DNA from 3 places in the Mesorhizobium sp. M7A.F.Ca.MR.148.00.0.0 genome. Region 3 is predicted to be linked to each of the others. Evidence: riboswitches for the same ligand, from Rfam matches in the RefSeq annotation. Region 3 holds a riboswitch; each other region holds the start of a gene.
What was found. Region 3 has a riboswitch for thiamine pyrophosphate ahead of thiC (phosphomethylpyrimidine synthase ThiC). Riboswitches for the same ligand answer to the same signal wherever they lie in the genome.
Positions count from the first base shown of each region.

Region 1: it holds a riboswitch for thiamine pyrophosphate, as region 3 does, so the genes downstream of both, EOB49_RS22295 (YkoF family thiamine/hydroxymethylpyrimidine-binding protein) here and thiC (phosphomethylpyrimidine synthase ThiC) in region 3, are expected to answer to the same signal.
Region 2: it holds a riboswitch for thiamine pyrophosphate, as region 3 does, so the genes downstream of both, thiB (thiamine ABC transporter substrate binding subunit) here and thiC (phosphomethylpyrimidine synthase ThiC) in region 3, are expected to answer to the same signal.

Region 1 is NZ_RZTB01000070.1:8,655-18,124, reverse strand. Features, by position in the region: gene EOB49_RS22345 (glycosyl hydrolase 108 family protein) at 1-509, shown strand, start outside; gene EOB49_RS22340 (hypothetical protein) at 506-724, shown strand; gene EOB49_RS22335 (hypothetical protein) at 726-959, shown strand; gene EOB49_RS22330 (hypothetical protein) at 944-1,129, shown strand; gene EOB49_RS22325 (hypothetical protein) at 1,129-1,452, shown strand; gene EOB49_RS22320 (hypothetical protein) at 1,579-2,286, opposite strand; gene EOB49_RS36540 (hypothetical protein) at 2,323-2,493, opposite strand; gene EOB49_RS22315 (glycosyltransferase family 39 protein) at 2,562-4,127, shown strand; gene msrA (peptide-methionine (S)-S-oxide reductase MsrA) at 4,260-4,778, shown strand; gene EOB49_RS22305 (formyltransferase family protein) at 5,160-6,191, shown strand; gene EOB49_RS22300 (hypothetical protein) at 6,231-6,551, opposite strand; TPP riboswitch at 6,747-6,860, shown strand; gene EOB49_RS22295 (YkoF family thiamine/hydroxymethylpyrimidine-binding protein) at 6,851-7,459, shown strand; gene EOB49_RS22290 (ABC transporter permease) at 7,563-8,315, shown strand; gene EOB49_RS22285 (ABC transporter ATP-binding protein) at 8,312-9,079, shown strand; gene EOB49_RS22280 (ABC transporter substrate-binding protein) at 9,072-9,470, shown strand, end outside.
Region 2 is NZ_RZTB01000014.1:45,898-55,367, reverse strand. Features, by position in the region: gene EOB49_RS08060 (amino acid ABC transporter substrate-binding protein) at 1-664, opposite strand, end outside; gene EOB49_RS08055 (RNA polymerase factor sigma-32) at 988-1,851, shown strand; gene EOB49_RS08050 (M48 family metalloprotease) at 1,876-3,345, opposite strand; gene thiQ (thiamine ABC transporter ATP-binding protein) at 3,603-4,385, opposite strand; gene thiP (thiamine/thiamine pyrophosphate ABC transporter permease) at 4,378-6,003, opposite strand; gene thiB (thiamine ABC transporter substrate binding subunit) at 6,255-7,253, opposite strand; TPP riboswitch at 7,297-7,411, opposite strand; gene EOB49_RS08025 (thiamine diphosphokinase) at 7,499-8,143, shown strand; gene EOB49_RS08020 (ABC-F family ATP-binding cassette domain-containing protein) at 8,145-9,470, shown strand, end outside.
Region 3 is NZ_RZTB01000015.1:24,570-34,039, forward strand. Features, by position in the region: gene EOB49_RS08305 (DUF433 domain-containing protein) at 1-510, opposite strand, end outside; partial or broken gene EOB49_RS37465 (SMC-Scp complex subunit ScpB) at 1,044-1,566, opposite strand; gene EOB49_RS08315 (hypothetical protein) at 2,626-2,925, shown strand; gene EOB49_RS08320 (hypothetical protein) at 3,588-3,815, shown strand; TPP riboswitch at 3,937-4,053, shown strand; gene thiC (phosphomethylpyrimidine synthase ThiC) at 4,157-5,992, shown strand; gene thiO (glycine oxidase ThiO) at 5,989-6,990, shown strand; gene thiS (sulfur carrier protein ThiS) at 6,959-7,156, shown strand; gene EOB49_RS08340 (thiazole synthase) at 7,158-7,931, shown strand; gene EOB49_RS08345 (thiamine phosphate synthase) at 7,928-8,533, shown strand; gene EOB49_RS08350 (hydroxymethylpyrimidine/phosphomethylpyrimidine kinase) at 8,524-9,339, shown strand.

The DNA.
Region 1 (9,470 bases), on a different contig from region 3:
ACTGGGACGCTGTGCTCGGCGCCGAATTGCCCGATGGCGTCGACCACGCTGTGTTCGATTTCGCCGTCAACAGCGGGCCTGGCCGGGCGGCCATATATTTGCAGGCGGCCGTCGGCGTTGCGCAGGACGGGCGGATCGGACCGGTCACCGTCGCGGCGGCCAAGGCAAAGCCGGCCGGTGTGACCATCGATGCGCTTTGCGATGCGCGGCTGGCGTTCCTCAAGCGGTTGCCGACATGGGCAACATTCGGGCGCGGCTGGTCCGATCGGGTCAGGTCGGTGCGGGTTCAGGCCCTGCTGATGTCGGCGCAGCGCCCTGCGGCACCGGTGACCGCGGCGCCGCCGCCTAGGGTCGAAACATTGCCCAATGGGGCGCCCTCGGTTCGGCCCGTGCCGCCGGCGCCCGGCGGCAAGGCGGCTGCCGCGGCCGGCATCCTCGTTCTCATGGCCGGAGCGCTCGCGGCTTTCCGGCATCACGTCGCCGATTTTTTCGGGAGCCTGTTTCGATGAGATGGTTCAACACCAATGCGCTGCACAATCTCCTCAACACGCTGATCGCCATCATCTGCGGCGGCGCGCTCGCCGGCTTCGACTGGACGCTGCTCGGCGTGAGCGACCGCACCGCGCTTCAGATCAGCGGCGCCATTGCCCTTGCCAAGATCATCATCAACGCGGTGCGTGACGGGCCGCGCGGCATGGTCGCGCCGCCGGCCAAGGAGACATGAGATGGGAACACTCACCCTCGCGCTGCTTGGCCAGGCCTGGCCGTATCTTCTGGCAATTGGCGCCGCGCTTGCCGGTGCCTGGACAGCCTATGCCAAGGGCAAGGCCAGCCAGAAGGCCAGGCAGGATGCCGCCGACGCCGCGGCGCGCACCGAAGCCCAGAAGATCGACGATGCCGTCGCCGGCCGGGCGCCGGACGACAACAGGGGGAGGCTGGCCAGATGGTCAAAATCATAGCGCTCTCGCTGCTGCTGGCCGGCTGCACCACATCAGGCGGGTCGTTCTGCGCGGCCGGGCATCCCCTCCGGCCGACAAGGGCGGAGGCGGCGACCCTTTCCGACGCGTCGGTGGCGGCGATCCTGGCTCACAACGAAAAGGGCCAGAAGCTTTGCGGCTGGAGGCCATGATGAACGATCTTTTCGACCTGCTCGGCATCAAGGGACCGGTCGTGGCGGCGGGCCTCGCCGGCGGCGTTCTGCGCGCGCTGTCGCGGCATCGCTACAAGCTGCGCGAAATGGTGGCCTCGCCGATCTCCGGCGCACTTGCGGCGGCCTACCTGACGCTGCCGGCGGTGTCCTACGCTAGGATCGCCGGCCTGCCGATGCCCGATCCCGCCGACGACACCACCACGCTGGCGGCCGCCTTCCTGATCGGCGTCTGCGCCATGTGGATTTCGGACGTCCTGTTCGAGTTCGTGGTGCGGAGAGTCAGCCGCGCGCGGGACGAATAGCTGGTGCGGCGGCGATTGCTTGGCGGAATTGCCGAGGCACGTTTCCCGCGGCATCGAACCATCGAAGACAACCCAAAATAGCCCGTTCCGGTTCGCCGGGCGGGCCATTTTTGCGTTTTGGCCTGATCAAGCCAGAATGTTGACCGCGCGTGCCGCGACCAGCGCGATGGTCAGCAGCGAGATCATGGCCTCGGCCATCATCAGCAGCTTGGCGCGCTGGGAGAGTGGCAAGGTATCGGTCGGCGAAAATGCGGTCGCATTGGTGAAGGCGAGGAAGAAATAATCGACGAAGCCGGGCAGCCAATCTCGAAGCTCACGGTCGTTCAACGTCATCTGCGCGAACAGGAAATCGGCCTGTGCGAGCTTGACGAGGCCGCAGGTCGGCGGACCGCCGCGGTCGGTGCTCCAGAACCACAAGGCAAAAACGATGACGTTGGTGACCCAGATGTTGAGCGCGTCGATCAGCAGCGTCGTACCGCTACTGCCGGCATGGCCCTCCAGCAAGGCACGCACCAGCAGGACCAGCGAACCGCAATTGATGATGCTGATGATGGCGGTCATGGTCAGGGCTGTTCTGCGGATCATGACCCGAAACTGGCCGATCGCATGCCACTCGTGGTCCTCGACCGCCTTTCGGGTGGCGGCCTGAGTCCAGGCGGTGGCCACCGACAAGGGCAGCAGCAGGGCCGCCTCCAGCGCGGGCGCCAGCCAGCGCGGCCCGAATGAGAGATTGTTGATGACCAGAAGCTGCAGGCAGATGATGACGAGAACGGCCGCACGGGCCATCCAGAAATCGAGCGCACGGTAATGAATGACGGCATGGTGGTGGCGCATTTTTCAAATCCTGAATGCTTTGGGGACGGGAGCCGGTCAGGCGTAGGCGACGCCTGCCGCGATCACGCCCAAGGCGCCATGCCCGGCCTGTTCAGGGTGCTGCGGGATGGCGTGTTCCATTGTTGTCTTGCTGGCATGTGATGACGGGAGAGGCGGCATGGTGGCGCGAAACTCTGCCTCAATCTTGGTTTTGCCATGGTCGGCCAAGTATACATTTTCGTAAGCTTCAAGTTCTGGGCTGTTCGTAAAACCGTCCGGTGTGATTTATCCACCGCATGACGCGAATCGACGAAACCATGAACGGTTGGCTGCCGGTCGGCAGTTCTGTTCCAGGCGACTGGCGGCAGTCGTCGATCTGGCCGGGGCTGACGCGCTATCCAGAAGCCGGCCTGGCGCTTTTATGCCTGACGCAGATCCTGTGCTGGACCGTGGTGCCGGCGCTTGTCGATGCCGCCCCGCCCGGCGATGTCGTCGAGAGCTTCATGTGGGGTCGCGAATGGGTGCTTTTGACCTACAAGCATCCGCAACTCCCCGGCTGGCTGCTCGAGATCAGCCATCTTCTGACCGGATCGTTCCGCTGGCCGCAATATCTGCTCGCCCAGCTTATCGTTTCGGCGACCTTCGTCTTCGTCTACCTGCTGGCCCGCGACATGCTCGGGAGAACCCGCGCGCTGGCCGCCGTGCTTTTGATGCCGTCATTGTATTTCTTCGGCTGGCCGACACCGCAGTTCAATCATGATTACGCGCAGATGCCCTTCTGGGCCGCAATCTGCTGGCTGCTGTGGCGTGCGGGCCGTAGCGGTGGGCCGGGCTGGTGGCTGGCGCTCGGACTGGTGTCGGGCGTCGGGCTCTATGCCAAGTTTTCCACCGGGCTGCTGTTGCTCTTCGGGGCGATCTGGCTGTTGTCGGACACGCGGGCACGCAATCGGCTCGCCACGCCCTGGCCCTGGCTTGGGCTCGCGGTTTTCCTCGCCGTTGCCGCGCCACTGGCCATCCAGCTCTACCGAATCGATTTCCTGCCGCTGACCTATGTCGCCGGCCGCGATGAATGGGTGCTGGTTCACCGCGCCCGCCTTTACTATATCGGTGTCCAAATGGCGGGGCTCTGCGGCCTATTGCTGGTGCTGTCGATATCGGGGCTGTTGCGGCGTTCGCCCGCGCCGGAACAGCCCATTGAGCGCGGCGCGCTGGCCTATCTCGTGTGGATGGGGCTTGGTCCGGCGGTGCTTGTCATGGTGGCCTCGCTGTTTACCGGCGCCGGCGAGGCGTGGGGCGCGCCGATGTACAATCTGGTCGGCGTTGTGGCGATCGCCTTGCTGGGTCATCGGCTTGGCGCCGTCGAACTGCGACGGCTGGCGATCTGCGCGTTCGCCTGCATCCTCGGCATGTCCGGTGCCTATGCGGGCATCCGCTGGACGAGTTGCAATTTGCGCGGGCGCATGGATGCCGTCTGCTGGCCAGCGCGGCAGATTTCGGACGAAGCCGAGGCGGTCTGGCACGCGGCGGTGCCCGGTCGGCTCGACATCGTCGGCGGCGATACCCGCATCGCGTTGCTGGCGGGCCTCAACGCCTATGACAAGCCGTCGATCTTCACAGACCTCGACATGCGGCTCGCCCCCTGGATCACCAGCCAGCGGCTGCGCGATCACGGCATGCTTCTGGTCTGGCCCAGGAGCGGCGTGCCACCTCGGCTGCTGGCGTGGCTGGGAAACATCCCGGTCAAGACCGTTCTTTTCGACTGGTCGCTCAGGGCACCACCGGTGGCGATCAGCTTTGCCGCCATTCCGCCTGGCATGAAGCTACCGGGTTTGATCGACAGCCTCGCCCAACCGAGCAATTGAGGTAGATCCACCGCGTCCGCTGGACGAAGCAGGTGACAATGCCCATTTATGGCGACACCACTTGCTTTCACGCAATTCCAGACGGAAAACCGCTACACACTTTTCCTGGAATTGCTTTTGAGGAGACGTGACATGGCGACTTCGACCGAACGTGCAGTCCTTGCCGGCGGCTGTTTCTGGGGCATGCAGGATTTGATACGGCGCTATCCCGGCGTCATCTCCACCCGTGTCGGCTACAGCGGCGGCGACGTGCCCAACGCCACCTACCGCAACCACGGCACCCACGCCGAAGCCATCGAGATCAATTTCGATCCGGCCATCATAAGCTATCGCACGCTGCTGGAACGCTTTTTCCAGATCCACGATCCGACGACCCGCAACCGCCAGGGCAACGATGTCGGGACGAGTTATCGCTCGGCGATCTATTACACCAGCGACGAACAGAAGCGCGTCGCCGAGGACACCATCGCCGATGTCGATGCCTCGGGCCTGTGGCCGGGCAGGGTCGTCACCGAGGTCGCACCCGTTGGTCCGTTCTGGGAAGCCGAGCCCGAGCATCAGGATTATCTGGAGAAATATCCCAACGGATACACCTGCCACTTCGTCAGGCCAGGCTGGAAGCTGCCGGTTCGCGAGACGGCGGTTTCGTAGATTCGCAACTGCGATTTGCCCTGCATTGCTGCTCGACGGTGTCGTCGAGCAGGTCATCGCATCCAAACCCCTTTCAGTCAGCGCACCGTGTCGCGTCGGCCATTGAGCTTTCACAACGTCCGAGCGCTCTTCGAACGCCTTCGTCAACGGCGAATGCGGATGCGGTAGGCAAACACGGTCAGGTGGTTGACAGCCTGCCGTATCGCGGTCCAATTGCGCAGGAAGAGTTGATTTCGGGAGACGGGCCGTGAAGAAAATCTACGAAAAGCCAGTGTTTGTAAAACGCGAGCGTCTTTCGGTTGTCACTGCCTTGGCATCGCCTTCCACTCAGCCGACCTGACAAGCTCGCCCTGATCTGTCGGCCCGTTTGAGCCGCCGAAGATGAGGCCGATCGAATCGACCGATCACTCGGAGCCGATCACAGCCGTTTTTGTCCTCGATATCTCTAACCATACGGGGCCTCTGCTCGCCGGCTGGCTAGAGGCTGGAAATGCAATTGGCGCGATCATCGTGCCTGGGTTCCGGCGTCGTCCCACCGGTTTCAGCATCGGCAATTTCCGACGAAGGCTTCAACGCAAGCTGCTGCTCAGGCGGTTTGTCGGTAACACGCCTGTCAAGTTGATCGAATTTGGCCGCCCTTACGATTGGAATGCGCTTGGTCGCCAATTGTCTGACCTCCGCGCCGATGTGCTGGTCTGCTACACTTTGCCTGTCTTGATCCCTCAAGAGGTTCTTGGCCATTTTTCCAAAGGCGGGGTCAACCTCCACCCGGCGCTGCTCCCCGACTATCGAGGGCCACATCCGACCCAGCGCTTGGCCGTGGACGGCCGGTGTGCGGCTCATGGCGGCGTCACGCTCCACAAGATGTCCGCCGGTTTTGACGAGGGTGACATTCTCGGGCAGGTGCCGTTTTCCGAAGCTGACTGGACCTCGAGAGAAGCCTTGGTCGACAGCACGGCAACCGCTATGCGGATTCTGGTGAGCGAGGCGGTGCCGGCCTACTGCCGGGGGCTGTTGTCAGGAATGCCGCAGCCGAAAGGCGACTTCGTCTGGGCACGGCTTCAGCCCAGCCACCTGATAATCTCGCCGGCCATGTCGGTCGAGCATGTTGTACGGCTATGGCATGTGCTCGGCCTTCTGCCAGGCATCTATCTTGAAATCGGAACGCGCAAAGTCAGGCTGGGATTCCAGATCAGAAGGCTGGGGCCTTGCACAGGAAAGGCTCCGGTCAGGCGGTGGGGAACAGTGGAATTCGATCTCGCCAACGGTCGGGTCCTGTATTTTACTTACGGTAGAGTGCTCAAACGGCTGCTCAATTCAAAACACCTGTTTTTGCGCCCGCCCGCCGGAAAACCCGCTCCACAAATCCGGCTGTTCGGCAAAACGAGTGCTGCGGACCAGAGAAATGGATGAAGCCGCTGGGCGATGCCCAGCGTCTTCATCCGTGTACGGTTACTTGCCACAATTATTATCGTTTACCGTTGCCGCCGTCGCGTTACCATCGGCGTCCGTCTGCGCGCCTTGCGGGTTGGTCGGGCAATTCTGATCCGCGTTCGAATTCATGTCCCCTACCGTGCCAGTCGTGCTGTTGGTCGTGCCCGGGTCGACAGTGTCCGGCTCGACCGTATTCGGTGAAGCCGGCGTGTTCGGCTCAACCGTCACCGATTTGCCGCTGCCGCTTCCATCTGCGTTGTTGCTGCCGGCGCTTTGCGCCATGGCTGACGTGGCCAGACCAATGGTGAGAACCGAAGCTGCGAGGATTTTCATGAACATGGTTTGTCTCCATTTCTGTGAAGTCGTCGCTTGTTTTCTACGAAAGTGATCGCGTTGCGACTGTGGGGACAACCGGTCGCGGCGGCGAAGGTTCCCGACAAAATTCCGCTCAGGCGCACCGTGACTGGCGCAATGCTTTTGGCGCAGTGCTCTGAAAAAACGGCTTTCCCTTGAACTCGAATGATGCTTTAAGGCGCACATCCACAGGGGTGCTCCGTACGGTCGGGGCTGAGACGGGGGCGGCAAGCCCACAGACCCTAGAAGCTGATCTGGGTAATACCAGCGGAGCGAGGCGGGCGATGTTTTCAGGCGCACAGATTTCCCTATACCCCATGACCGACGATTTCGTCGGTGTCATTCTTGGCGCGCTCGGTGCGCTCGATCCCTGGCGCGACAAGCTCAGGATCGAGACCGACGACATCTCGACCTTGCTGGTCGGGCCGCCCGAAGTGTTGTTTCCCGCCATGCGCGACCTCTTCGTGGCGGCGGCACGCAGCGGCAAACATTGCGTGTTGTCGGCCACCATCTCGCGCGGGTGCCCTGGCGAGCCGGATGATCCGATCTGCCGCTCCGATGCACTTGGCGGGCCTGTCGGGCCACTCGGCCCGCGCAAGGATGCGGCCATCGCGGCGGTGCGCAATGCTGCTGCCACCGGCCAGCCGGCGGCGGCGCAGTTCTCGCTCTATGTGATGGGCACCGACGACCACATGGACGAGATCTACGGCTGCATCGATTTTCTTAAGCAGTCCGGCGTCTATGAGCGTTCCAAGCATTTCTGCACGAAACTGCGCGGTGATGCCGGTGCGATCTTTTCGGCGCTGGACGAGGCCTTCTGCCGCTTCGGACCAGGCGCCGGCCACGTAACCCTCGACGTCACGGTCTCGGCCAACAGCCCGTCGGCTGTCTGAACCAGCCGCGCTTTCGCGCTGCCGTCAAAGGTTGTCTCCCGTGGCCACATCATCAGTCGCTTCGCGCCCGATCGCGAGCCTTCTTGTCAAGGCAATACCGGCCATGATCTCGGTCGGTTTGCTCCTGCTGGCGTGGGAGCTTTATGCCACCTATTCCGGCATCAGGCCGACGACACTGCCGGCGCCGTCGCGCGTTTTCGAACAAGCGCTGCTCAATCGCCAGGCGCTGGCCGACAACGCCATTCCGACCATCGGCGCCACGCTGCTCGGCTTTGCCTGTTCGCTCAGCGCTGCCTTCGTGCTGTCGATGCTGGTCGACTTCTTCCAGCCGCTGCGGCGTGCGCTGTTTCCTGTCTTAATCGTCAGCCAGACCTTGCCGCTGGTGGCGATCGCGCCGCTGGTGGTGCTCTGGTTCGGCTTCGGGCTGGCGCCCAAGATCATGCTGGTGGCGCTGGTTACCTTCTTTCCGATGCTGGTTGCATTGGTCGAGGGTTATGAGTCGACCGAGGCCGAGATCGGGCAAATGCTGCGCGCAATGGGGGCAGGGCGCTGGCGCATCTTCGTGCTGGCACGGCTGCCTTCGGCGCTGCCCTATTTCTTCGCTGGCTTGAGGATCTCCATCACCTACGCCGTGGTCGGCGCGATCTTCGCCGAATATGCGGGGGCCGCGAAGGGGCTGGGCATCTACATGCTCAACGCCAAGAACAATTTCCGCCCCGATCTGGTGCTGGCCGCCGTCGGTGTCAGCGCTGCCCTGACCCTTGTCCTGTTCGGGTTGACTGTACTGCTGCAGCGCCTTGCGATGCCCTGGGAGCGGGCCGGACAGGAGACCGCAGGGAAGAGGCCGCGGCGATGAACCGGCTCGAACTGCGGCATGTGCGCAAGGCGTTCGGTGGGCTCGACGTGCTGGCCGATATTTCGCTTAGCGTCGGCGCTGGTGAATTCGTCTCGATCCTTGGACCCTCGGGCGCCGGCAAATCGACACTCTTCCAGCTCCTGACCGGCGCCGAGCATGGCGAGGGCGAGATGCTGTTCGACGGCGCGCCGCTCGACGACCACGGCAGGCATTTCGCCTTCATGCCGCAGCGTGACGCGCTGATGCCGTGGCGGCGCATCCTCGACAATGCGACGCTCGGGCTCGAAGTGCAAGGCATGAGGAGACAGGCGGCGCGGGCGCGCGTTGCGCCGTTGTTTGCCGAATTCGGGCTTGCCGGCTTCGAGCGGCATTTTCCAGCGCAACTGTCCGGCGGTATGCGCCAGCGCGCGGCCTTGCTGCGCACGGTGGTGCAGCAACGCGACATGCTTTTGCTCGACGAGCCGTTCGGCGCGCTCGACGCGCTGACCCGCACGGCCATGCAGCGCTGGCTGGAACAGATGTGGCGGCATCATCGCTGGACGGCGCTCCTGATCACCCATGACGTGCGCGAAGCCGTGTTCCTGTCCGACCGCATCTATGTGCTGTCGGCGCGCCCGGCCCGCATCGTGCGTGAAATCATGGTGCCGCTGCCGCGCCCGCGCAGCCTTGGCGGCGATGCCGCGCGCCAGGCAAGTACGCTCGAGGCCGAGATTCTCGACATCATCCTCAACGCCATCCCATCCAAAGGACACGATCATGACTGACTTGACGCGCCGGCAGGCCTTGTTGCTGACCCTTGCCACAGGCCTTCCGCTCGTTGCCGGATCGGGGCGAGCCCAAGCACAATCGGCACAAAAGGTCACCGTTGCCCTCGACTGGACTGTCAACACCAACCACATCGGACTGTTCGTCGCCCGCGACAAGGGCTTCTATCGCGAGGCCGGGCTCGAGGTCGACATCCTACCTTACAGCGATACCGGTGCGGGCACGCTGGTGGCAAATCGCGTCGCCGATTTCGGCATCAACGGGACCATCAGCCTGTTCACCCAGAGAACCGCCGGAGCGGACCTGAAGGGCGTCTATGCGGTGGTGCAATCGGAAACCGGCCGCGTGGTCTTCAATGCGGCCCGCAGCGAGATCGTAAGCCCGAGAAAC
Region 2 (9,470 bases), on a different contig from region 3:
CCTTGCGTACGATGACGCCGGAATAGTCGGCGTTTTCCTCTTGCGCGGCAATCTTCACATTGGCGTCGGGCTTGTGCTTCTTGAAGTCGAGGAACGACAGGCTGTCATTGATCGTGGCGTCGGCGCGGCCGGTCAGAAGCAGCTGGATCGACTGGTCGAAGCCATCGGTGCCGACCAGCTCGGCGCCGTTCGTTTCGGCCAGCTTGCCGAAATTCGAGGTCAACGACTGCGCCGACTTCTTGCCCTTGAGATCGGCGAAGCTCTTGATGTCGGTGTTGTCGCCGCGCACGATCAGCACCGCCTTGGAGGCGATGTAGGGATCGGAGAAGTCGTACTTGGCTTTGCGGGCATCGGTGATGCCGACCTGATTGATGACGGCGTCGTAGCGATTGGCGTCGAGGCCGGCGATCAGTCCATCCCACTTGCCTTCGAGGAACTCGGCCTGGACACCAAGCTTCTCGGCAATCGCCTTGGCAATTTCGACGTCGAAGCCGACCAGTGCACCGGACGTGTCATGGTAGGTGAACGGCGCATAGGTGCCTTCCGTGCCGATCTTGATGACACCGGCGTGCTTGATCTGGTCGAGATTGGGGCCGGCATGACCTGAAGCGACAGCCAGGGCCTGCAGCGTTCCGGCGATAATGAGCGACTTGAGCCATTTCATTTTTCTGTGATCCCGTCCTTGGCCGGCTGGCCGGCATATTTGTGAGCGCTGGAAACTGACAGATGCAAGCCGAAAAAATAAGGAACAGCATTTCAAAAACGGCGGGTTTATGAAACCATATTCTCTAAACGGCGCTTTTTCACTCGTGATCGCAGCCATCTCGGACCTCCTGAGAATCCTTCAGGCAACACAATCGCGCCGCTGCGGTCGCGGAACCTTTCCCGCGCATGGCAGTTCTGGCTGTTCTAGGGCACGACGCCGGCATTTCAACCCGAGCGGCAGCCAACTTTGCAAAGTCATTCGCACCACCCAGGGAGCGCCTCATGATGGAAGACACGGCAGGACGGATCATGGTCCGCGCGGCAATGAAGGCTCCCTACCTCGAGCGTGACGAAGAGCATCGGCTTGCATTGCTCTGGAAAGAGGACAACGACCAGAACGCGCTGCACTCAATCACCGTCGCCCATATGCGGCTGGTCATTTCCATGGCCTCCAAGTTCCGCCATTACGGCCTGCCGCTCGGCGATCTGGTCCAGGAGGGTCATGTCGGATTGCTCGAGGCCGCCGCCCGCTTCGAGCCGGAGCGCGAGGTGCGGTTCTCGACCTATGCGACATGGTGGATCCGCGCCTCGATGCAGGACTATATCCTGCGCAACTGGTCTATCGTGCGTGGCGGCACCAGCTCGGCCCAGAAGGCGCTGTTCTTCAACCTGCGACGCCTGCGCGCGCGGTTGGCGAATGGCACGGAGCCGCTCTCCAACGCCACGCTCTATCGCGAAGTGTCGGAGGCGCTTGGCGTCTCCGAAGCCGATGTGGCGATGATGGATTCGCGGCTCTCGGCGCCCGACTCCTCGCTCAACATGCCTATTGCCGACGATGCGGGTTCGACCGAGCGCATGGATTTCCTGATTTCGGACGATCCGCTGCCCGACGAGATCGTCGGCGACAAGATCGATGTCGCGCGCCGCTCGCTCTGGCTGAGGGAGGCGCTTCGCGCGCTCAACGCACGGGAGCTTAGGATCATCGAGGAACGGCGGCTGAACGACGAGGGCGCGACACTCGAAGCGCTCGGCGAAACCCTCGGCATCTCCAAGGAACGCGTCCGCCAGATCGAGGCCCGCGCCATGGAAAAGCTCAAGGTCGCATTGGTGAAGCAGAATCCGGAGTTCATGGCGACTGCCGCCTGAACGGCGGCAGGCGTCCAGCGGCGCCTACTTGTCGGTGACGATCTTGACCTTGTCGCCGGCCGAAACGGCGGCACCGGGCGACAGCGCGTTGAGGACGCGGAACAGGTCGAGCTTGCGGTCGACGCCGACCATCTGCGCCGAAAGTGAACCCATCGTCTGCCCAGGCTGGACGGTGACGACGCGGATGTGCAGCGGCTTCAGCGCCGCCTTTTCGGCAGCACTCAGTATCCGGAACGAGCCGCTTACCGAACGGGCGATCGTGTCCAGAGACGTGCTGGCGGAAGGGGCCGCGGTCAGCAGCCGGTAGACTTGGCCGCCAGCGCGGATCACCGCTATGTCGAATTGCCAGCCTTCGGCGCCGGCATGCGCGGTCGCCGCCTCATTGCCGTTGATGGTTTCCTGCTTGACGCTACTGTCGACGAGACCAGCCACCCAGCCGCTGCGGATATAGTCCGTCAGCGCCCGGTTCTTGTCGATGGAGACGCCATCGAAACGGATCGCTATGTCGCCGGGGCCGGTGGCCGTCACCGCTGCCGCCGAATTGTCGATGATGAAGCCGTCCGGCACCGTGAACGACACGCCAAGGCCCGGGTGCAGGAAGGTTTCGCCGCGCACATAGCCTTCCTCGGGTGTGTCGCCATAGAGCAGGCCGTCTATGCCGGCGAGGAAGGAATCGCGGTCGCGCGTGCCGACGCCCGGCGCGCCGAACTGGCGGGCATGGCGCTGCGCCAGATCGATGCGCTGCGGCGTGTTGGGGTGCGTGGCCAGGAAGTCCAGGCTGGCGTCGGTGGCGCCGCTGATCGAGCGGAAATCGGTATAGGCCGACATCGATTGAAGGAAGCGGCCTGCGGCGAAAGGATCGTAGCCGGCCTCGCCGATCGACTTGATGCCGATGGCGTCGGCTTCCAGCTCCTGGTTGCGCGAAAATTGCGCCAGCCTCAGCTTGCCGCGGATCAACGCCGCCTTGGCGGTCGGGCTGTCGCCGAGCACATCGGAAACCACCTTGGTCGCCAGGCCTTCCTCTGCCTCGAGCTGTTGGCGCTGCAGGCCGTGATTGGCGGTGACGTGGCCCATCTCATGCGCGATGACAGCGGCAAGCTCGGCCGAATCATTGGCCAGCGCCAGGAGGCCGCGGGTGATGTAGAGATAACCGCCCGGCAGCGCGAATGCGTTGACGTTGGGCGAATTTAGAATGGTGATGCGATAGGTCTGTGTCGGGTTGGCGGACACCACCGTCAAACTACCGACCACCTTGGCGACCATTCGCTCGAGCTTGGGGTCGGAATATTCACCGCCGTAAGTCGCCAGGATGCGCGGGTGCTGCGCCTTGGCCAATTCGGCGAGCTTGTTGTTGGCGCCGACATTGTCCACTGTGATCGGCTTGTCGGAAGGCTGGAAGCCGGATTCCTGAACTTCCGGCGGCGTGAACATCTGGCAGCTTGCCAACGCCACGGCAAAACCGGCCAGCGCTAGAAAACGCGCCAGCGGTTTCATTCCCAATGTGTTAGCGCCGATCGCCAGAACGGCTTCCTTTCGGGTCCCGGCGCATGACCACGAAAATCGGGGGCGATCTTCGGAACGTGTCATGCGCTATCTCAAACTGCTGCAGCATCCGTTGCCCGTCCCTTAGGGCGGGCGGCGGATACTGCAGGCAAATCACGGCCTGTGCCGGACCGGTAGGGCGACCTAGCCACACTCCCCCGGTCATGGCAAGCAAACGCCACATCGCCTGGAGCCGGTTTGACCGTAAATTATGTCCGCTTCCGGGCAACATCGCGTGATGTGGAATATCCAGCACCCGCGCCGATATAGCGCCGGAACGCCTCCGGACCAGCCCCGGTAAAGAAATCATCAGCCTTGCCGGTTGCGGCCACCAACCCATTGTCGACAAACACCATGTGCTCGCCGATGCGGCGTGCATCCTCGGGCTGGTGGGTGACAAATAGCACCGTCATGGCGCGTTCGGCATGAACGGCAGCAACCAGATCCAGCATCTCGTCGCGCAAAGCGGGTCCGAGCGAAGCGAAGGGCTCGTCGAGCAGCAACACCGGTCGGTCGCGCACCAGCACGCGGGCCAGTGCGACGCGCTGGCGTTCGCCCCCGGAGAGCTCGCGCGGCAGGCGTTTCTCCTTGCCCGCGAGACCGGTGCGCGCAAGCGCCTCGGCGACCGCGGCGCGGTCCGCCTCGGTCAGCCCCAGGGAGGGCGAGCGGCCGAGCCCGACATTCTGCTCGACGGAAAGATGCGCGAAGAGATTGTTCTCCTGGAACACCATCGACACCGGCCGCGCCGAGGCCGGCTCGGCGCTGACATCGGCCCCGCCGATCAGCACGCGGCCCGATTGTGGGGGCTCGAAGCCGGCGACCAGATTGAGCAGCGTCGACTTGCCCGAACCGCTCGGACCCATGATGGCGGTGATCTTCGCCGTGGCGAACTCGACGTCGAAGACAAGTGGCACCTCACCATAACTGAACGACACCTTGTCCAGCCGCACCGGCGCGCCCTTCTCGAGCCTGCTGGCCGCCCTCTCACGCATCGCGGACCTTCTCCCTTCCCAGCCAGTGCGCCGCCACGATCAACGCGAGACAGACGAGGCCGAGCAGCAGTGCCAGGCCGGCAGCATCCTCGGTGCGGTAGCTGCCCATCCGTGCCAGAAGAAGGTAGGGCAATGTCTGCACGGAATCACTGCCGAACAGGGCAATGACACCGAGATCGCCCAGCGACAGCGCCATGGCGAAAGCGAAGGCCGTGGCGAGCGGGCGCCGCAGCGACGGCCAGTCGACCAGCATCAGCCGGTTCCAGCCCGCAATGCCGAGCTGTGCGCAGAGCCGTTCGTGACGCTCGCTCGCCGCATCATAGGCGGGACGCACGGCGCGCAGGGCGAATGGCATCGCCATCACCGCGTTGACGGTGACGACCATTACCGGGGCGATGGCAAAGACATCGCCGGCATGGCGCAGCAACAGGAACCAGCCGGCGCCGACGACGATCGGCGGCACGACAAGGACAAAGCCGGCGCCTGTATCGGCAGCGTGTTCGAGCAGTGTCTTTGCGCCGGCACGGCGGTTCAGCGCCAGTGCCCGCCGCGCCATGGTCAGCGCCAGCGACAGCATCACCGAGAGCAGTGCCGACAGGAAGGCCAGCACCACGCTGGTCAGCGTTGCCTGCCGGACAGTGGCCTCACCGGCCAACCGGCCGAGATCCGCACCCAACCCGGTCATCACCGTTGCCGCCATCGGCCCAACGACGAACAGCAGCGCCAGGATGATGAGTAGCGCGTTCAACCAGGTCTCGCTCCGATGGACTGAGAGATACCGACGTTGCGCGACCGGCAAATTGGTGTCGCCGACCACATTGGCGCCCAGGCGCGTCAGGGCCAGCACAACGATAAAGGTCAGGGCAATCTGCAACAGCGTCAGTGTAACGGCCCGCGCGGGATCGAAATCAAAGCGCAGCGCCTGGTAGATGCCGACCTCCAGCGTCGTCGCGGCCGGCCCGCCGCCGAGCGTCAGCACGATCGTGAAGGATGTGATGCAGAGCATGAACACAAGCCCGGCGACGCCGGGCAGTGCGGCGCGCAGCGTTGGCCATTCGATCAGCCGGAACGCCGGCCGCGCCGCCATGCCGAGTTGGCTCGCCAACCGCCATTGGTCGGCCGGTATGGTCTGCAGCGCCTCGAGGAACAGCCGCGTCGCCAGCGGCAGGTTGAAGAAGACATGGGCGACGAGGATGCCGGACAGGCCATAGATACCCGGCCAGCTTCCGCCGCCGATCAGGGCAAGCACGCCGGCGAAATAGCCGGCACGGCCATAAAGCGCCAGAATGCCGAGCGCTGCGACAATAGCCGGCAGCGCCAACGGCACGGCGAAGATCTGCAGGATGAAGGCGCGGCCGAAGAAACGTGGATGTCGCGACAGAGCCCGCGCCACGAACAGCGCCGGGATGGCCGAAAGCAGCGTCGAGAGCGCCGCTTGCCAGAGCGTGAAGCGAATGACGCGAAGCAGATAGGGATCGAAGGCTGCCCAGGCGCCCGAGAAATCATGGGCGCCCTCGAAAAGCAGGCCGGCAAACGCGCCGCCGATCAGCAGCGCGATCGCGGCAAGCGCGACAATGCCGGCGCTGACGCGGGGATCGGCTGGATGGCGCGTACGCATCTCGCGCTATCCAACCCTGCGACGGGTATTGATCGAGGGGAATATCTGGCGAAGGCCGAGCCCACCCCCCTCTGTCCTACCGGACATCTCCCCCTCAAGGGGGGAGATTGCGCACTCAGCCGCCTTCGCTATTCTCAAGAGTGGCAGGACTAAGAGAGGCGATAAAGCTGCCGATATCCCCCCCTGAGGGGGAGATGGCCGGCAGGCCAGAGGGGGGCGGCTTGGCGCAAACATGCGACGCGGCTCGCGCCCTACTTGCTCATCACCGCAAGCCATTCATCGACCCAGGCCTTGCGATTGGCAGCGACCTCTTGCGGGCTGAACAGCAAGGTCTTGGTCGGCTTGACCAGTTTATCAAAGGCCGGATTGAGCGGCTTGTCGGTCTTGCCGGCCGGGAACATCCAGTTGGTCTCGGGAATGGCATCCTGGAACTTAGGCCCGGTCATGAAGGCCATAAACTTGGCCGCCAGCGGATTCTTGGCTCCCGTCGTGGTGATACCCGCCACCTCGATCTGCAGATACTCGCCCTCCTCGAAGGAGGCCGCCTGGTAGCGCCCGGTGTTCTCGGCGATCATGTGATAGGCCGGCGACGTCGTGTAGGACAGCACCATCGGCGCCTCGCCCTTGGTGAACAGCCCATAGGCCTCGCTCCAGCCCGGCGTCACGGTCAGCACCTTCGGCTTGAGCTTGGCCCAGGCCTCCGGCGCCTTGTCGCCATAAACCGACTTGACCCACAGAAGCAGGCCGAGACCCGGCGTCGAGGTGCGCGGGTCCTGGATGACGATCTTGTCGTCGGCACCGCCCTCGACCAGCTCTTTCAGGCTTTTCGGCGGGTTCGTCAGCTTCTCGGTGTCGTAAACGACAGCGAAATAGCCGTAATCAAAGGGGACAAAAGTATCGTCGCTCCAGCCACCCGGCACGTTGACATCAGTTACGCCGCCATGCGGCGCGAACAAGCCTGACGCCTTGGCATCGGCGGTGAGATTGGTGTCGAGGCCAAGCACGATATCGGCCTTCGTCGATGCGCCTTCCAATCTGACGCGGTTGAGCAGCGCGACGCCGTCGGCGACCGAGACGAACTCGACATCGCAGCCGCATTCGGCCTCGAACGCCTTCTTCACCACGGGACCCGGACCCCAGTCGGCGGTAAAACTCTCATAGGTGTAGACGGTGAGCTTGTCCTTGGCCAAGGCCGGTCCGGACAAGGCCACGACCGTTGCTGAAACAAGAGCGTATAAAAGCGTGCGCATCGGCGCCTCCTTCGTTCGAATTGAAAGGAATTGAGGCGTCGGACTGTCCGAAACGTCTAATCCCTCCGCCGGTACAAACCGGATCAGGTTCAGCGGGTTGGCGAGACTGCCTCTCAGCCGGTCCGCGAAGATCGCGTCCGGCACCCCGTTAGAGCGTTTCGACACATAGGCCGGGCCGATCCGCCACGCAAGTGGGAGTTTGCCGCCTTCCGTTTCCCGTGCCGGGCTGGTAAGGGCCACACGATATGAGCACATTCACCATCCTGCTTGGCGGCGATCTCATCCGCACGCCACGGCTCGACCGCCAGGCCGAAGGCTCCCGCGTCATCGCCGCCGACGCCGGCATAGGCCATGCGCAGTTGCTGGGCCTCGTGCCGGAGCTGTGGGTGGGTGATTTCGATTCCGTGCCGGCGAACCTGCCGGACGATCTCGCTTCCGTGCCGCGCCGGACCTTCCCGGCGGAAAAGGATCAGACCGATGGCGAACTGGCCATCGCCGCAGCACTCGAGCGCGGCGCGACCCGGCTGGTGCTCGCCGGTGCTTTCGGCGGCAAGCGCGCCGACCACGCTTTCCTGCATCTGGCGCTTGCCTTGCGCCTGGCCGAAGCAGGGACCGATGTGCTCCTGACCAGCGGCGCCCAGGAAGGCATTCCCCTGCTGCGCGGAATGGCCGGCTTCGACTATGCCGACGGCACGCTGTTTTCGGTGCTCGGCTTTTCCGAGCTTGCCGGGTTGACCGTCACCGGCGCCAAATGGCCGCTGAACCACGTCAAGGTGGCCTTCGGTTCGTCGCTGACCATTTCCAACGAGGTCAAGGGCCGCCTCGAAATCGCGCTCGGCCATGGCCGCGCGATGCTGCTCGCTCATCCCTATCCCTTACCTGAAAGCTGACATGGCCCCGCCCCTTCTCAACCTCGACGGGATAAAACTGACCTTCGGCGGCACGCCGCTGCTCGATGGCGCCGCCTTGACGGCTTCGGCCGGCGACAAGATCGCACTGGTCGGCCGCAACGGGTCGGGCAAGTCGACCCTGCTGAAGATCGCCGCCGGCCTGATCGAGCCGCAGGACGGTGAGGTGTTCCGCCAGCCTTCGGCAACTGTCCGCTATTTGCCGCAGATGCCCGACATGGAGGGCTTTGCCACTGTCCGCGCCTATGTCGAGGCCGGGCTTGGCCCTGCCGACGATCCCTACCGCGCCAGCTATCTGATGGAGCATCTCGGACTGTCGGGTGAGGAACGTCCGAACGATCTGTCGGGCGGCGAGGCGAGGCGTGCTGCCCTTGCCCGCGTCATGGCGCCGGAGCCAGACATCCTGCTGCTCGATGAGCCGACCAACCATCTCGACCTCTCGGTCATCGAATGGCTGGAAGAAGAACTCATCCGCACCTCCTCGGCACTGATCGTCATCTCGCACGACCGCCGCTTTCTCGAACGTGTGTCGCGCGCCACCATCTGGCTCGATCGCGGCCAGACCCGCAGGCTGGACAAGGGCTTTGGCCATTTCGAGGAATGGCGCGACCTGGTCCTGGAGGAAGAAGAGCGCGAGCAGCATAAACTCGGCCGCCAGATCGTTCGCGAAGAGCATTGGCTGCGCTACGGCGTGACGGCGAGGCGCAAGCGAAACATGCGCCGGCTCGGCGAGTTGCAGACCATGCGCCAGCGTTTTCGCGGCCATCGGGGTGCCGAAGGGTCGGCGACCATGGTGGCGAGCGACGCCGCCGAGTCCGGCAAGCTGGTGATCGAGGCGAAGAACATCGAGAAGAGCTTTGGCGATCTCACCGTGGTCAAGGGGTTTTCGACCCGCATCCAGCGCGGTGATCGCGTCGGCCTGGTCGGGCCGAACGGCGCCGGCAAGACGACGCTCTTGAAGATGCTGACCGGCGAGATGAAGCCGGACGCCGGTTCGGTGCGGCTCGGCACCAATCTGGAGATCGCCACGCTCGACCAAAAGCGCGAGGCGGTCGACCCGCAGGAGACGCTGGCGCAATATCTCACCGACGGGCGCGGCGAGAACCTCGTCATCAATGGCGAGCAGCGCCACGTCGTCTCCTACATGAAGGATTTCCTGTTCAAGCCGGAGCAGGCACGCACCCCGGTGCGCGAATTGTCCGGCGGCGAGCGGGCACGGCTCTTGCTGGCGCGCGTGCTGGCGCGGCCGGCAAACCTTCTGGTGCTCGACGAGCCGACCAACGATCTCGATATGGAGACGCTGGAACTG
Region 3 (9,470 bases):
CTCAATCACGCGCGGCGTTAGCTTCGGATATCCCTCCAGAACCTCCGCTTCATCTGCGCCCTGCGCTAGCATCGTCGTGATCATACGAACAGGGATGCGGGTTCCTTTGAAGACAGGCTCTCCGCCCATCACCCCTTTAACGCGGCCGATGGCGGCCTCCGCTTCATCAAGATCCACGATGCGCGCTTTGAGCTGTTTACGTGCCTCGGCGACGTCGACGATCAGCAGGTCGTCGGCCCTTACGGTCTTGGCCCTTGGGGCAGCTTTGATTTCCTCGAACAGGCGGTAGCGACGATCAGCGGGCAATGTCGCACCCACGCCATACCAAAGCTTGAGCCGCAGCAAATCCTCGCCGGTCAATGCCCGTCGGACGACCCCACCGATGCGCCGAGCAGTGCTTGGCACAGTATCGACAATGCGTTTGTCGATCGCATTGTGCACGGCCTTGATTCCTATCCCGCTGACGGCGGCTGCCTCTGCGGGGGTGTAGATGCGAGCAAGTGTGCCCATTATTCTTCTCCTTATAAAGAATAATATAGGCCGTTTGACCCCCTCCGTAAAGGCACGCGTCTTTGGAATCACGGCGGTTAGCAAAGGCGGTGGTGAGCCGAGAGGCCTCACAAACCCTTGGGGCTCGAGATGGCAGACTCGGCGCAGTATAATTGCGCTAACTATCGAATTTGCAGTTGGCGACAAACGACACACGAGTTCGTCGCGGACTTTTAACTCTGCGAAGGCGCGTCTTCGAGCGCTTTGAAACCCTACACCCATCTGCAGGCCATCTGTATCAAGCTTTGGACCAAAACCGTTTCCATCGCTCACGAGCGTTCTCTCTGGGGGTCTCAAGTGGGGCTTGCCCATGGCCACGAATTTTTGGGCGACAGCGGTGCAGAGGCCGCATACCGCTGCCTGCTTGACGTCGCTGACCGTGTCCATGTCCGAAATTTGCCTACAAATTTCGGACGCCCTTGGGCGCGCTAGATTCGCTATGGAAAGCTGGAAGCACTCGCAAGCCCGGTGGCCACAGCGTCTGCAGCGCCAAGCTATTCCTCCGTATCCAAACCCGCATCCTCATGGCCACTAGCCAACTCTGGCATAATTTCACCAGCAAGCAGCTCATCTCTGCTCAGCAGCCCGGCATCCTCGAGCGCCTCGCAGTCCGGGAGATCGCGAAGCGTGTCGAGGCCGAACTCGAGCAGGACGCTTTTGTCGTCACATAGGTGTAGGGAGCGCCGGGCGTCGGACTGCGCGGGTTCGACGCGATCAGGCCGGTGCCGCAGATGGCCGATCAGGTCGCGACTGATTACTTCCCGAAAACCGACGACAATTCGGCGCGGGTAATCGGCTGGAAGTGCCGATGCACATCAGCATCAGCACGTCCGACCACGTCAGGTCCACGGCACGCCCGCTGCTTCCGCAGGCGCGGATGGCATCGGCATAGGCCGGCCGTGTCAGGTGCTTCCAGCCGCCGGCGACAGCGACGAGGTCATAGGGCCGTCCGCGCAGCTCTCGGATGTCGTCGATGAGAAGGTCACGGGCGAGCTCGCGGGAGAGACTGCACCGCAAGCGCGTCCCGCGCGCGCGAACTGCTCGATCAACTGATCTCAGACGACGACGAATCTCGTCCAGATTCCAAAAGCGGTGGCCGCAGCGGCGCTTTGCGGGCTCGCGTTACCACAGATCGCAGAACTGTGATCTCGCCTTGTGCCCGAGACCGCAATCTGGGCTCGCGACGAAGCATATCGCTTGCGATCATCAAAGGACGCGTCGACGCCGTCGGTTGCCTTTTCCACCGCCGCCTCACACATCGTGTTGGGGCTGAAGAGCTACCTGCAAATCCTCGCAACGGGCGCGGCCGCATCCTTGATTTTACAAATTGACACGTCTTGGTTTTTAGAAAATGCCACGTGCGATGATGGCGCCAAAAAAAAATGTCACGCGAGATGATCATGCCTGAGGTAAATGGTCCGCCAAAGTTGGGAAAGGTATACCGGTTGAATGGTGGATAGGTACGCCGGATAAAAAGGGCTTCGGGTTCCGGAAGACGAACTAATCGACGGATAGGCGCTGCTCGTGAGGGAAACTGCATGCGCATTACGGTTATGACCATCCAGGGATGTCGGATATGATCTTGAATAGTGACATTGCAGGCCAAAGAGCGGCCGAGAAGCTAGCAGAGGGCCTGAAATCGCAGGGCAAGCAGCAATACGAAGAAAGGTCGAGGGAACGCGAACGAGATGTGTCTCGTTAGGTCGCACGTTGCACCAGGGGTGCGTCGGAAGGCACTCCGCCGTGTCCTGAAGAGGTAGCCTGCACTTGAGAATAGCCACGGTGGTACCTTATTTTCGGCTGTGAAGCACACGAGACCCGCGACGTGAGACCCAGTTGCTCAATACCCAGTTGCTGGGTGAGCGTGCATGACTGCCAACGGAAGGTCTTGCACGCACCCTCGCGATCTTGAGCAATGGTCGCCATGACTTTCTTCTTGCAGGCTTTTGAGTGGCCCAGCCTGCAATCACCAGACCCCACCGACTCTAAAGAGCGTGGCAGACGGGATAGTCGAGGTTGCCCGGCACAATTACGCTCAAGGCTTGCGCCGCCCAGAGGACACGCTGAAAAGGCAGCATGGGCGCGCAAGCACGCCATTCACGAGAGTTCGACATGAAGACTATGCAAGAAAAAGACATTCCGGCATTCGTGCAAGCAGTTGTGGAGGCCGGCTGCAACATTTGCGCGATTGGCAACTTGGGATATGTCTTTGGCGATGCTGATTTGACGCCGGCGCAACGGAGGTCCGTCGAGCCACAGCTGCGCAGGATTGCTGAGATCTACGGCGAACGCGATCATCTCATGGACGAGATAGCTGTATATCTGCGGTCGATCGGACGCCATGTCGAGGTTGAGCCGAAGACAGGTGTTTCCTGATGGCCGCGATCGATCGCGTTCCGTAGTCGCCATTTCTATTGGGTAACGAGCAGCCGTCTTCCAACCTCTGAAACAAAAAAGAGGTGACCCCCAAAGGCCGCTCTCGAGACCGCAAGTCTGAGCCGCTAACGCATTGCGATAACCAGGCTGTCCGAACTGGGCGTCGATGCCTTCCTCGACCAGGTCGCGGTAGGCGGCGATCTCATCTACCGCATGCATAGCCAAGCCAGAGAAGTTTTCGGCAGCGGAATTCTCGGTCGCTTCCCCTTTTATGACTAGAGGGTGCGGCCGATCCGGCCGCGACGATCTCGCAGGGATTGCCATATACGGCAACACGAACACCGGCGGATCAATACTCGGATAATGGCGGCCGGCTATGTAGCGATCGATCGCGCACCAACATATCAATGCAATAGCTTAGTTGCTTTCAAAGGCGGGTCTCTACGAACTGCAAGCAAGCTAAACGATTGCGTCAACTCTTCCTCGCAGAGCGAAAACTCCGCGCCCACGCGATTTCTCTGCTGGAACAGCGGCACATCCTCAGCGCCAGGACACGGCCGCCGCCGTCGGGTTTTACGAAGCCGGTGATTGCATAAGTTGCCCGCAAGATATCATTGGTATCGGGAACGCCGCCGATGCCGCATCCTGAATAGAGCGGCCGCTTGCACCTGCCAGCCCGACGACCAGATCATATCTGCAACTCCATCTACCTGGACGTGGTGCAAATCACCTCGCTGAAGCCGCAAATCGTCGCCTTCGACCAGGATAACCACATCCGTGACCGCCTGAGCTACTCGGTCGATCTCGACGCACATGGCCGATACAGTTTTTCCATCCTTCACGAAGCGAATGAGACTTTGGCCATTCCAGCCCTGGTCTACGGGGCGTGACTTGTCCCCGATGCATGCGCGAGCTCTCCGCTCGGCCGGCCGCCGGACGTCGCCACCGGCCGAAGGCGCCCGAAGGCGCCCGAAGGCGCTTGACAAAGCAGCACCGGCCCATTCAACTTGAGGCATTCACCAGGGGAGTCCCGGTAAGGGGCTGAGATACTGCTGGCTTTCGCGGCGCAGTGACCCGTTGAACCTGATCCAGTTCATACTGGCGTAGGGACGGTGCAAGCGCTTTGCGGGAGTTTACGCCCGAGGTCCTGCTGCAGCAGGTCTACAGAAGCGTCTTTTCATCCTTCCGGCACAGAACTGGGTCTCCAATGCATGAGCAAAGGAGCCTCACGATGAATGCCCTCACCCCCGCCGTGTCGACGGGACCACTGCCCGCCTCGCGGAAAATCCACAAGCCCGGCGTCCTCTACCCGCAGATCAGGGTGCCGATGCGCGAGATTTCCGTCCATCCGACGGCCGGCGAACCGCCCGTCACCGTCTACGATCCGTCCGGCCCCTACACCGATCCATCGGTCGAAACCAGCATCGAAAAAGGCCTTGCCCGGCTTCGCCACGAATGGGTCACGGCGCGTTGCGATGTCGAAGCCTATGACGGCCGCCACGTCCGGCCGGAAGACAATGGATTCGCCACCGGCGAGCGCCTGACACCGGAATTTCCGATACGCAATCGGCCGCTCAAGGCCAAGCAGGGCAAGGCGGTGACCCAACTTGCCTATGCGCGCGCCGGCATCATCACGCCAGAAATGGAGTTCGTAGCCATCCGCGAGAATCTCGGCCGCGAGGTGATGCGCGGCAAGCTGCAACGCGGCGGCGAAGCCTTCGGCGCGGCGATCCCAGATTTCGTCACACCCGAATTCGTGCGCGACGAGGTGGCGCGCGGACGCGCAATCATTCCCGCCAACATCAATCATCCCGAGAGCGAGCCGATGATCATCGGTCGCAATTTTCTGGTCAAGATCAACGCCAACATCGGCAACTCGGCTGTCACATCATCGATGGCCGAAGAGGTCGAAAAAATGGTCTGGGCGATCCGCTGGGGCGCGGACACGGTGATGGACCTGTCGACCGGCCGCAACATCCATAACATCCGCGACTGGATCGTGCGCAATGCGCCGATGCCGATCGGTACGGTGCCGCTCTATCAGGCGCTGGAAAAGGTCAACGGCATCGCCGAGGATCTGAACTGGGAGGTCTACCGCGACACGCTGATCGAGCAGGCCGAGCAAGGCGTCGACTATTTCACCATCCACGCCGGCGTGCGGCTGCACTACATACCGCTGACCGTCGACCGGGTCACGGGCATCGTCTCGCGCGGCGGCTCGATCATGGCCAAATGGTGCCTGCACCATCACCGGGAGAGCTTCCTCTACGAGCATTTCGCGGAGATATGCGACATCTGCCGCGCCTATGATGTCTCCTTCTCGCTCGGCGACGGCCTTCGTCCCGGCTCGATCGCCGACGCCAATGACGCGGCGCAATTCGCCGAGCTGGAAACGCTGGGCGAGCTGACGAAAATCGCCTGGGCCAAGGATTGCCAGGTGATGATCGAAGGCCCCGGTCACGTGCCTATGCATAAGATCAAGGAGAACATGGACAAGCAGCTCGCTGTCTGCGGCGAGGCACCGTTCTATACGCTTGGACCGCTGACGACCGACATCGCGCCGGGTTACGACCATATCACCTCAGGCATTGGGGCGGCGATGATCGGCTGGTTCGGCACCGCCATGCTCTGCTACGTCACGCCGAAGGAACATCTCGGCCTTCCCGATCGCAACGATGTCAAGATTGGCGTGATCACCTACAAGATAGCCGCCCATGCCGCCGACCTGGCGAAGGGTCATCCGGCTGCTAAACTCAGGGATGATGCCCTTTCCCGCGCTCGCTTCGAGTTCCGCTGGGAAGACCAGTTCAACCTGTCGCTCGACCCCGAAACCGCGCGCTCCTTCCACGACCAGACCTTGCCCAAGGAGGCGCACAAGCTGGCACATTTCTGTTCGATGTGCGGGCCGAAATTCTGCTCCATGCGCATTTCCCACGACATCCGTGCCGAGGCCCAGAAGGAGGGCATGGCGGCAATGGCGGCGAAATACCGCGAGGGCGGCGATCTCTACATGCCAGCTGACGAGACTGGCGTACCGGTCGTGCCAGAGGCTCCCAAACCATCATGAGGGTGCTCGTCAAAGGGGCCGGCGTTGCCGGCCTCACCGTCGCTTTCGAACTCGCCGCCCGCGGCGCGACGGTTACAGTCGCCGAGATGCGGCATGGCCTTGGCGGCAACGCGTCGTGGTTCGCCGGCGGCATGCTGGCGCCATGGAGCGAGCGCGAAAGCGCGGAGCAGCCGGTGCTGGATCTCGGACGCGACGCTGCCGACTGGTGGGATGCGGTGCTGTCGGGTCAGGTGACACGGGCCGGGACATTGGTCGTGGCCGCGCCGCGTGATGCCGGTGAGCTTGACCGGTTCGCCAGTCGCACGTCAGGGCATCGGCGCGTCGATGAAAACGAAATTGCGCTCCTGGAACCCGACCTCGCCGGCCGCTTCCGGCGTGGATTGCTCTTCCCCGACGAGGCTCACCTCGACCCACGCCAGGCGATGGCGGCACTTCATGACAAGCTTGCGACCATGGGTGTCAAATTCCACTTCGGCTGCGACGCCCGGCCTGTTTCGGGTTTCGCCCGTCAGATAGACTGCATGGGAATGGCAGCGGCCGATGACAGGCTGCGCGGTGTTCGCGGCGAAATGCTGATCCTTCGCACGCCTGATGTCTCGCTGTCGCGGCCGGTCCGTTTGCTTCATCCACGCTTTCCGCTTTATGCCGTGCCGCGCACCGATCACCGTTTCATGATCGGAGCGACGATGATTGAAAGCCAGAGCGCCGGACCGGTGACGGCGCGTTCCATGATGGAGCTGCTGGGCGCCGCCCATGCCCTCCATCCGGCCTTTGGTGAGGCCGAGATCGTTGAAACCGGTGTGGGTGTCCGTCCGGCATTTCCCGACAATTTGCCACGCGTCGAAACAGACGGTGAGATCATCGCGATCAACGGTCTTTATCGTCACGGTTTTCTCCTCGCCCCCGCCATGGCGCGCCAGGCTGCCGACCTGGTTTTCAGTCAAGACAGAACCAAGGAGCATGCTCATGAAACTGATGGTCAACGGCGAGGCGCGTGAGATTGCCGCCACCATGCTGGCCGAGTTGCTTGCCGCGCTCGACTATGAGGGCGATTGGCTCGCCACCGCCGTCAACGGCGACCTCGTGCACAAAGCCAACCGCGCGGAGTTCCAGTTGAGCGACGGCGACCGGATCGAAATCCTCTCGCCCATGCAGGGCGGCTAGCATGTTGGAGCTTTATGGAACCGAGCTTTCGTCGCGCCTGCTTCTCGGCACGGCTCAGTATCCTTCGCCGGCCATCCTTGCCGATGCAGTCAAGGCGTCGGGCACGTCGGTGGTGACCGTCTCGTTGCGGCGTGAGATGGCGGGCGGTAGGGCCGGCGAACAATTCTGGTCGTTGATCCGCTCGCTGGGCGCCAGAATCCTGCCCAATACCGCCGGCTGCCTCTCCGTCAAGGAAGCCGTCACCACCGCGAAAATGGCGCGCGAGGTCTTCGGCACCAACTGGATCAAGCTCGAAGTGATCGGCAATCACGACACGCTACAGCCGGATGTGTTCGGTCTGGTTGAAGCCGCCCGCATCCTGTGCGAGGACGGCTTTGCGGTATTCCCCTATACCACCGACGATCTCGTTGTCGCCGAGCGGCTGCTGGAAACGGGCTGCAAGGTCCTGATGCCGTGGTGCGCACCGATCGGTTCCGCCTTGGGACCGGTCAACATGACGGCGCTGCGCTCGATGCGCGGATATTTCCCTGGCGTCCCGCTGATTGTGGATGCGGGGCTCGGACGGCCGTCGCACGCGGCCACCGTCATGGAACTCGGCTTTGACGCCGTGCTCCTGAACACAGCGGTCGCCAAGGCGGCATATCCGGTCGGCATGGCGCGTGCTTTCGGTAAGGCGGTCGACGCCGGTCGTGAGGCGTTCAGCTCGGGAATGCTCGAACCGCGCGAAGTCGCCGTGCCATCGACACCGATGATCGGCAGGGCAGTTTTTTCATGAAGCTCGATCCCTTCTACCTGATCGTCGACAGCGCTGCCTGGATCGAACGGCTGGTCCCACTCGGAGTCCGGCTTCTGCAACTGCGCATCAAGACCGTGGATGAGGCTGGGTTGCGCGCGGAGATCCGCACCGCGAAGGCCTTGTGTGCTCGATACCAGTGCCAACTCATCGTCAACGACCACTGGCGCCTGGCAATCGAGGAAGGCTGCGACTTCATACATCTCGGCCAGGAGGATTTGCAGACCGCTGACCTCTTGGCGATACGGGCAGCCGGCGTAAGGCTCGGACTGAGCACACATGATCATCAGGAGCTGGAAACGGCGATGGCCGCCGAGCCTGACTACATAGCGCTTGGACCCATCTATCCGACCATCCTGAAGAAGATGAAATGGGCGCCGCAAGGGGTCGAACGGATCAGCGAATGGAAGCGCCAGGTCGCGCCGTTTCAATTGGTCGCCATTGGTGGCCTCAACCCTGAGCGGCTCGACGGTGTCTTTGCGGCTGGCGCGGACAGCGCGGCGGTGGTGACCGACATCACGCTCAACGACGACCCCGAGGCGCGCACGCGAGAATGGATCGAGAAGACGGACCAATGGCGCTGAGGCGAGAACCACATGTGCTTGTCGTCGGTGGATCGGACTCCAGTGGCGGTGCTGGAATTGCACGCGATATCGAGACGATCTCTGCCATTGGCGTGCGCACCTGTCTCGCCGTCACAGCGCTAACGGTGCAAACGCATGACGCCGTGATCGAAATCTATTATTCGCCACCTAGCCTGGTGGCCAATCAGATGTGCGCCGCGCTGCAGGCCAACGACGTGGCCACAATCAAGATCGGCATGCTGGCGACTGCCAAGATCATTGTTGCCGTTGCCGCAGTGCTGCGCAAATTTCCGCATGTCCCCGCAGTACTCGACCCTGTGCTGGCCTCCACCTCAGGCCGCGCACTTCTGCAAGCAGGCGCTATCGCTGCCATGAAGCGCGATCTTATGCCGCTTTGCTGCATTGTCACGCCCAACCTCCCTGAACTGGCGCTCCTTAGTGGCTCCGAACTGGCAGTGGATGAGGACGGAGCGCTCCAACAAGGAAAAAGACTGCTGGCCGCCGGCCCTCAAGCCCTGCTGATCAAGGGTGGGCATGCGTCGGGAACCCGGTCGACCGATATTCTGTTACGCTCCGGGCACGAACCCATCCGCTTCGATGCACCGCGCCTTGCCACATCGATGCGCGGGACAGGTTGCATGCTGGCCAGCGCGATTGCGGCGCATCTGGCGAAGCCGAAGCCGCTCGAAGACAGCGTGCGCGAAGGCAAGCTGTTTGTCTTGGAGAGGCTTCAGAAATGCCGGCTGAATAACCACAGCGTTCTGCGTCCAGCCAAGCAGACCCATTTTCCAGAATTTTTCCCGTAGCGAGACTAGAGAAGGGGCTACTGCTTCTCTATGCCATCCTCACAACGCGTTGAGTTTCTCACTGCCAATTATGCGACTTTCGAGGTGCAAATAGCGAATATCGAGTTCTTAGTGACAGAAACGACCGGAAT